2 regions of the Bacillus sp. THAF10 genome follow, and region 2 is predicted to be linked to the other one. Evidence: a T-box and tRNA genes for the amino acid it is inferred to sense, from the RefSeq annotation. Region 2 holds a T-box; the other holds one or more tRNA genes.

Region 1 (4,412 bases), 1.7 Mb from region 2:
AGGCGAGGAGAGAATCCTAAGGTGAGCGAGAGAACTCTGGTTAAGGAACTCGGCAAAATGACCCCGTAACTTCGGGAGAAGGGGTGCTCTGTTAGGGTGTTAAAGCCCGAGAGAGCCGCAGTGAATAGGCCCAGGCGACTGTTTAGCAAAAACACAGGTCTCTGCGAAGCCGTAAGGCGAAGTATAGGGGCTGACGCCTGCCCGGTGCTGGAAGGTTAAGGGGAGAGGTTAGCGCAAGCGAAGCTTTGAACCGAAGCCCCAGTAAACGGCGGCCGTAACTATAACGGTCCTAAGGTAGCGAAATTCCTTGTCGGGTAAGTTCCGACCCGCACGAAAGGCGTAACGATCTGGGCACTGTCTCAACCAGAGACTCGGTGAAATTATAGTACCTGTGAAGATGCAGGTTACCCGCGACAGGACGGAAAGACCCCGTGGAGCTTTACTGTAGCCTGATATTGAATTTTGGTACAGCTTGTACAGGATAGGTAGGAGCCTTGGAAGCCGGAGCGCTAGCTTCGGTGGAGGCGTCGGTGGGATACTACCCTGGCTGTATTGAAATTCTAACCCGCAGCCCTTATCGGGCTGGGAGACAGTGTCAGGTGGGCAGTTTGACTGGGGCGGTCGCCTCCTAAAGAGTAACGGAGGCGCCCAAAGGTTCCCTCAGAATGGTTGGAAATCATTCGCAGAGTGTAAAGGCACAAGGGAGCTTGACTGCGAGACCTACAAGTCGAGCAGGGACGAAAGTCGGGCTTAGTGATCCGGTGGTTCCGCATGGAAGGGCCATCGCTCAACGGATAAAAGCTACCCCGGGGATAACAGGCTTATCTCCCCCAAGAGTCCACATCGACGGGGAGGTTTGGCACCTCGATGTCGGCTCATCGCATCCTGGGGCTGTAGTCGGTCCCAAGGGTTGGGCTGTTCGCCCATTAAAGCGGTACGCGAGCTGGGTTCAGAACGTCGTGAGACAGTTCGGTCCCTATCCGTCGTGGGCGCAGGAAATTTGAGAGGAGCTGTCCTTAGTACGAGAGGACCGGGATGGACGCACCGCTGGTGTACCAGTTGTCTTGCCAAAGGCATAGCTGGGTAGCTACGTGCGGACGGGATAAGTGCTGAAAGCATCTAAGCATGAAGCCCCCCTCAAGATGAGATTTCCTTTTACTTCGGTAAGTAAGATCCCTGAAAGATGATCAGGTAGATAGGTTCGAGGTGGAAGCGTGGCGACACGTGCAGCTGACGAATACTAATCGATCGAGGACTTAACCCAATATGATTTACATGATGACACGATAGAATTCTTGATAGGAACACATTATCTAGTTTTGAAGGAACAAAAAAGCTTGAAAAATAGCTTGATTTTCCTTTGGAAAACCGTATAATATAATTTGTCTGGTGGCGATAGCGAAGAGGTCACACCCGTTCCCATACCGAACACGGAAGTTAAGCTCTTCAGCGCCGATGGTAGTTGGGGGCTGTCCCCCTGTGAGAGTAGGACGTTGCCAGGCGGATTAAAAATGGAGGATTAGCTCAGCTGGGAGAGCACCTGCCTTACAAGCAGGGGGTCGGCGGTTCGATCCCGTCATCCTCCACCATTATTTTTTCACGAAGTGAAAGTTTCTTATATGCCGGTGTAGCTCAGTTGGTAGAGCAACTGACTTGTAATCAGTAGGTCGTGGGTTCGACTCCTATCGCCGGCACCATCTTGTGCCATTAGCTCAGTCGGTAGAGCATCTGACTTTTAATCAGAGGGTCGAAGGTTCGAGTCCTTCATGGCACACCATTTATCATGCGGGTGTGGCGGAATTGGCAGACGCGCTAGACTTAGGATCTAGTGTCTTTGACGTGGGGGTTCGAGTCCCTTCACCCGCATTATAGTTAGCGGAAGTAGTTCAGTGGTAGAACACCACCTTGCCAAGGTGGGGGTCGCGGGTTCGAATCCCGTCTTCCGCTCCATTGAATTGCCGGGGTGGCGGAACTGGCAGACGCACAGGACTTAAAATCCTGCGGTAGGTGACTACCGTACCGGTTCGATTCCGGTCCTCGGCACCATCTTTTTCAAATTAATAGATAATGCGCCCGTAGCTCAATTGGATAGAGCGTTTGACTACGGATCAAAAGGTTAGGGGTTCGAGTCCTCTCGGGCGCGCCATTTACGGGGAGTAGCTCAGCTTGGTAGAGCACTTGGTTTGGGACCAAGGGGTCGCAGGTTCAAATCCTGTCTTCCCGACCAGTAGAAAATCATATGTTTAAGGGGCCTTAGCTCAGCTGGGAGAGCGCCTGCTTTGCACGCAGGAGGTCAGCGGTTCGATCCCGCTAGGCTCCACCAGGATGTTTTCATCTACTAGTGAAAACAACCTTCAATATTACCGATGCTCTTTGAAAACTAAACAAAACAACAGCGTCCACGTTGACCTTACGGGGTTAACATGAACGAATTTAAGTAACAAGCTAGCAACAAATTTTGAGCAACAGCTCAAACTCTTTATTGGAGAGTTTGATCCTGGCTCAGGACGAACGCTGGCGGCGTGCCTAATACATGCAAGTCGAGCGAACTTCTTAAAAGCTTGCTTTTATAGAAGTTAGCGGCGGACGGGTGAGTAACACGTGGGCAACCTGCCTGTAAGACTGGGATAACTTCGGGAAACCGGAGCTAATACCGGATAATACAAGAAACCTCCTGGTTTCTTGTTGAAAGATGGTTTCGGCTATCACTTACAGATGGGCCCGCGGCGCATTAGCTAGTTGGTGAGGTAACGGCTCACCAAGGCGACGATGCGTAGCCGACCTGAGAGGGTGATCGGCCACACTGGGACTGAGACACGGCCCAGACTCCTACGGGAGGCAGCAGTAGGGAATCTTCCACAATGGACGAAAGTCTGATGGAGCAACGCCGCGTGAGCGATGAAGGCCTTCGGGTCGTAAAGCTCTGTTGTTAGGGAAGAACAAGTGCGAGAGTAACTGCTCGCACCTTGACGGTACCTAACCAGAAAGCCACGGCTAACTACGTGCCAGCAGCCGCGGTAATACGTAGGTGGCAAGCGTTGTCCGGAATTATTGGGCGTAAAGCGCGCGCAGGCGGTTTCTTAAGTCTGATGTGAAAGCCCACGGCTCAACCGTGGAGGGTCATTGGAAACTGGGGAACTTGAGTGCAGAAGAGGAGAGTGGAATTCCACGTGTAGCGGTGAAATGCGTAGAGATGTGGAGGAACACCAGTGGCGAAGGCGACTCTCTGGTCTGTAACTGACGCTGAGGCGCGAAAGCGTGGGGAGCAAACAGGATTAGATACCCTGGTAGTCCACGCCGTAAACGATGAGTGCTAAGTGTTAGAGGGTTTCCGCCCTTTAGTGCTGCAGCTAACGCATTAAGCACTCCGCCTGGGGAGTACGGTCGCAAGACTGAAACTCAAAGGAATTGACGGGGGCCCGCACAAGCGGTGGAGCATGTGGTTTAATTCGAAGCAACGCGAAGAACCTTACCAGGTCTTGACATCCTCTGACCACTCTAGAGATAGAGCCTTCCCCTTCGGGGGACAGAGTGACAGGTGGTGCATGGTTGTCGTCAGCTCGTGTCGTGAGATGTTGGGTTAAGTCCCGCAACGAGCGCAACCCTTGATCTTAGTTGCCAGCATTCAGTTGGGCACTCTAAGGTGACTGCCGGTGACAAACCGGAGGAAGGTGGGGATGACGTCAAATCATCATGCCCCTTATGACCTGGGCTACACACGTGCTACAATGGACGGTACAAAGGGCAGCAAAACCGCGAGGTCGAGCCAATCCCATAAAACCGTTCTCAGTTCGGATTGCAGGCTGCAACTCGCCTGCATGAAGCCGGAATCGCTAGTAATCGCGGATCAGCATGCCGCGGTGAATACGTTCCCGGGCCTTGTACACACCGCCCGTCACACCACGAGAGTTTGTAACACCCGAAGTCGGTGGGGTAACCTTTTGGAGCCAGCCGCCTAAGGTGGGACAGATGATTGGGGTGAAGTCGTAACAAGGTAGCCGTATCGGAAGGTGCGGCTGGATCACCTCCTTTCTAAGGATAAAGACGCTTGTTGTTTTGTTTAGTTTTGAGAGAGCATTCTCTCAATTATGAATGGCAAATCTGACGATTTGTCTCATTTGTTCCTTGAAAACTAGATAATGTAACTAATATCAAGATATTCACAAAATATCGTTCATCTTAGTAATTTTCTAATAGATATCATCGCTGATATCGACACAGACCAATTTTGGTCAACGGTTAAGTTATTAAGGGCGCACGGTGGATGCCTTGGCACTAGGAGCCGATGAAGGACGGGACTAACACCGATATGCTTCGGGGAGCTGTAAGTAAGCGTTGATCCGGAGATTTCCGAATGGGGAAACCCACTGCTCGTAATGGAGCAGTATCCTTATCTGAATACATAGGGTATG
Region 2 (4,412 bases):
TTTCTTCATTTTCTAAAAACGGCTGCAGGTTTTCCACCTCTTTAAAATAAACTGGATTGAATTTCACTTTCTCACTACTTGCTTCTTTTGACATTAATAATCCCTTAAACTCTAAATCACTTACTACTTGACCAGTTTCCTCATACAACTCTCGGATCGCACATTCCTTTGGTGTTTCATCCCCTTCTCTACGTCCAGCCGGGATTTCCCATTGTTCTCTCCACACGTTATAACACATAAGGTACTTGCCGTTACATTTAATAACCGCAAAAGAACCCGCTAATGGTTGGTATGTATACATCTCTTCTTCAGAAATACTGATGAAATCTAGAAATTCTAATCCATGATTTTTAGTTATATTCAAACCTGCAATCCTCCTGCATTTTGGCATAATTTACAATTCGAGATAAGTGCTTTAATTCCTTCCTTATTCTAGAATATGACCCTTTCATAAAAAAATTGGGCTAATCCTTGTTCTAGGATAGCGCAATTTTGTTTATGAAGTGATGTAGTGTTTCAATAAACTACTTACATTTGTTCCGGTGCGTTAATTCCTAACAACCGTAATCCTTCTTTTAAGACTATCGTCACGGCTTCTACTAACTGTAATCTTGCTGGTTGTTGTTCGTCTTGCTCTAAAATTCGTACTGATCCATAGTATTTGTTAAATGCTTGTGCTAGATCAATAATATATTTTGCAATTTTTGAAGGGTCAAACTGCTCGTAGGCTTGACCAATCACAATTTCGAATTTCATTAACAAGGATAACACTGCCCAGGCCTTATCATCTTCAAAGGCTTTGTAAGAGGATGATGGCATGGCTTTTGTTGGACCTTTTCTTAATATGGAACATCCTCGTGCATAAGTATATTGTACGTAAGGTCCTGTTTCCCCTTCAAAAGTAAGCATGGCCTCAAGAGAGAACTCGACGTCATTTAAGCGATAATTTTTAAGGTCATGAAAAATAACCGATCCTACCCCAACCATCTTTGCTACTTCATCTTTCTTTGCAAGATTTAGATTTCTTTCTTCGATATTATGCGTTGCAAGTTTAATTGCCTTTTGCAGCACCTCTTCTAGAAGGACAACTTTTCCTTTCCGAGTCGACATTTTCTTTCCGTCTTTTAACATCATGCCAAAAGGAATGTGATGCATATCTTTAGACCATTCATACCCCATTTTCTTCAAAACCTGAAACACTTGTTTAAAATGAAGAGATTGCTCACCACCAACAACGTATAATGCTTTGGCAAAATCGTATTCACTTTTTCTATAAAATGCTGCAGCTAAATCTCTTGTTGCGTACAAGGTAGCACCATCTGATTTTTTTATAAGGCAAGGAGGACTTTCGTATTCTTCTAGAGAAACAACCATCGCCCCTTCTGATTCTGTCAGTAGCTTTTTCTTTTCTAATTGTTCTACGACTGCATCCATTTTGTTATTGTAAAAGGCTTCTCCATTATATGAATGAAACTCCATTCCTAGGAGCTCATAAATTCGTTCAAATTCTTTTAATGACTCGTCACGGAACCATCTCCACAATGAAAGTGCTTCTTGATCTCCGTCCTCTAATCTTTTAAACCAAAAGCGGCCTTTATCTTCGAGTTCAGTAGTTAATTTAGCTTCTTCATGAAATCGCACATACAAAGCAAGCAATTCCTTAATGGGATCCGCTTTAACCTTTTCTTCACTTCCCCACAGCTTATAAGCTGTAATTAGCTTACCAAATTGTGTACCCCAGTCTCCTATATGATTGATTTTAATAGGAGTAAATCCGCATTTTTCCATTATATTTGCTAAAGCGTTCCCTATCACTGTAGACCGTAAGTGACCCATTGAAAAAGGCTTTGCAATATTCGGGGATGATAAATCAATTGTGATGTTTTCAGAATTACCAATAGCTAGACTTCCGTATTTCTCCTTAAGATGAAGCGCTTCTAAAACAATTTCTTCCCCTGTTTTTTGTTTTGAAAAGAAGAAATTTAAGTAAGGACCAACTGCCTCGACATGTTCAATATATTCATGATGAATCTTTAAACGGAGTTCTTGAGCAATTTGAAAGGGGGACTTCTTTAATTCTTTTGCTAACAAAAAGCATGGAAAAGCATAGTCTCCCATTTCTTGTTTCGGTGGTACCTCCAAATTTTTATTAATTTCTTCTTTAGTAATCTTGTCAACTCCCTTGTTCATCAGTGCATGATAAATGGATAAAACAATTAATTCTTCGTATTTCATCAACAAGCCTCCTTAAATATCTCATTTTAATTATTAGAAAAACAAAAAACCTCGTCTCTAAAAATTAGAGACGAGGTTTGGACTCGCGGTACCACTCTACTTGCTTTTAATAAGCCAGCTTGAAATGTAACGGTTATTACCGGGCTTACCTACTTCACTTCAATAAGCCTTCTCAGAGATGCGCTTCATAATCGTTTTCGTACCAGGCTCCCACCGTCCCTGGTTCTCTACATCGAAGACACGATTACTACTCTCCTCTTCCTAGAATTCACCCATATTTACTTGTTACTAAACATTATACACCAAATTTAACCATTAAATCATTAATATTCAACACATTTTTTACAACTGCAATCTTTTTACATAGTTAATTTTTACAATGTCATTCGTCTAATATGAATAGGATCCACCTGGCAAAGAAAATAAGTAAAACCCATCGTCACCTCTTAACTGCCATCCTTCAAAATAATTACTGTCGTGAAACAGTTCAAGATAAATGCCGTTTTCAAATTCTACAAATAAATCTGACACTTCTTCAAAAAGAAAGATATTCTTTATTCTCTTATCAAGTAGTACTTTTTCAACATTTTTATGGGAGAATTCGCCTGGAGAATGTATGCAGTCAGAATACCCAATCTCAATTTGATTCGCAATTCGTAGCCGCCAAGGGCATTCAATAATCAATCCCCCCGTTTCTAAAGCCATTCCAAATGGTTCGTTTTTTTCCTTGTTAATTTCTATAACCCTCTGCCCAATAAAATATCGAAAATCAATATTACTTAATTTTTTGTACAAATCCATATCACCTCTTTTAATAAATCAACCTACCCTTTAATAACAAGCGTTCCCAACCATCATATTTCCCTTCGTACTTTTCTGAATTTTCCAAAAGGAGGCGCAAATCCTTATTTATGAAATGCGCCTTTTAACTCAGGAAAAGAATTAAGTTTCGAATTTCAATTGATGAAAATTACTACCTTTTCAAGGTAATCAACTACATAAACTCTATTCACTTGTTTGAATGAGCTTCTTCGATTTAGCATCATAAATTTTATAACTTATTTCAAACTCATGATCTTTTGTCACAGTGACCTCACAATAGTAAGGAACTGCCCTTCCATAAGAATCCAAGTCAGGGATATCTATAAAATAAAATACATCGTCCGTTTCAACCATTTTAAATGCTGCACTACTCGATCGCCCAGATGAATCTATTTCGATCGTGCAATTCCCTTTTACAACTTCATACTCTTTAAATAGCATATACTTTAGGCTAGGAAGCGTTATTGCTAGCAATAGTCCACCGAATAATAATGAAAATAGTACTTTACATATATTTGAAATAGTGATTTTATTTTCCTTGAACATGAAACCAAACCAAAAAATACTAAAGAATAACAATAAGATACCTATTATTAATATAAAATAATACATGTGTCGCCTCATTCCCATGTTGTAAATAATATCATTTAATTAATTCTACGGCTAAATTCATGAAAAAGTTTCGAGTAAATGAAAATAACCGCATACCTTGGGAAAGGAATGCGTCCGATTAGAAAGTAAAAAGCTTCCAATTTCTCTTTAAATGTCTTTCCAAAACCAAAAATGTTCTAAAACCTTTTTGCTTTTAAAAATTACGATATTTACCTAATTCATTAAGCAATACTAGTTTAGAGCCTTAAAGTTTATATTCTTCTATTAAATCTATATTTCTTTTATTTATTGCATAATCCTGAATTTGCTTTCCGATATTTGCGTATAGTTGAATATCATTTAGTTGTTCTAGTGGTAACCATTTTACAGCAGTTTGATTATGGTCTGGTTTTTCTGGCATTCTTGCAACCGTACCATTTTGTAAGGTACAATCAAACATCATAACTAAAGTATGGGTCGGTCCAAATTTTTCACCATTCAATTGTGGTTCATATTCATAAACAAAGGCTAATGGCCCAACTTCAACATCCACACACGCTTCTTCCTTTGCTTCTCTTTTTACTGTTTCCATAATGGTCTCCTTTGGTTCAACCCCTCCAGCTGGAAAATCATACACCACGCCTCTGCGTGGATCGTTATATTCCGTTAATAAAATTCTCCCGTTTTCAATTATAATCGCTCCTGCTCTAACCCTTATGTGGTAAGACATTTTTCAATTCCTTTCTAAACACACTATTAATACA

Evidence for each region. The T-box of region 2 lies ahead of argS (arginine--tRNA ligase). A T-box ahead of a tRNA ligase gene usually reads a tRNA of that ligase, here a tRNA-Arg.
Region 1: it encodes a tRNA-Arg, which carries the amino acid that the T-box ahead of argS (arginine--tRNA ligase) is inferred to sense. The anticodon was not compared.

What each region holds. Positions count from the first base shown of each region.
Region 1 covers NZ_CP045403.1:98,665-103,076, forward strand. Annotated here, with positions in the region: rRNA gene FIU87_RS00485 (23S ribosomal RNA) at 1-1,264, shown strand, start outside; rRNA gene rrf (5S ribosomal RNA) at 1,386-1,502, shown strand; tRNA gene FIU87_RS00495 (tRNA-Val) at 1,514-1,589, shown strand; tRNA gene FIU87_RS00500 (tRNA-Thr) at 1,622-1,697, shown strand; tRNA gene FIU87_RS00505 (tRNA-Lys) at 1,702-1,777, shown strand; tRNA gene FIU87_RS00510 (tRNA-Leu) at 1,786-1,866, shown strand; tRNA gene FIU87_RS00515 (tRNA-Gly) at 1,876-1,950, shown strand; tRNA gene FIU87_RS00520 (tRNA-Leu) at 1,958-2,046, shown strand; tRNA gene FIU87_RS00525 (tRNA-Arg) at 2,070-2,146, shown strand; tRNA gene FIU87_RS00530 (tRNA-Pro) at 2,151-2,227, shown strand; tRNA gene FIU87_RS00535 (tRNA-Ala) at 2,248-2,323, shown strand; rRNA gene FIU87_RS00540 (16S ribosomal RNA) at 2,480-4,032, shown strand; rRNA gene FIU87_RS00545 (23S ribosomal RNA) at 4,238-4,412, shown strand, end outside.
Region 2 covers NZ_CP045403.1:2,483,828-2,488,239, forward strand. Annotated here, with positions in the region: gene FIU87_RS13065 (NUDIX domain-containing protein) at 1-364, opposite strand, end outside; gene argS (arginine--tRNA ligase) at 529-2,235, opposite strand; T-box leader at 2,299-2,507, opposite strand; gene FIU87_RS13075 (hypothetical protein) at 2,626-3,030, opposite strand; gene FIU87_RS13080 (hypothetical protein) at 3,241-3,669, opposite strand; gene FIU87_RS13085 (NUDIX domain-containing protein) at 3,914-4,378, opposite strand.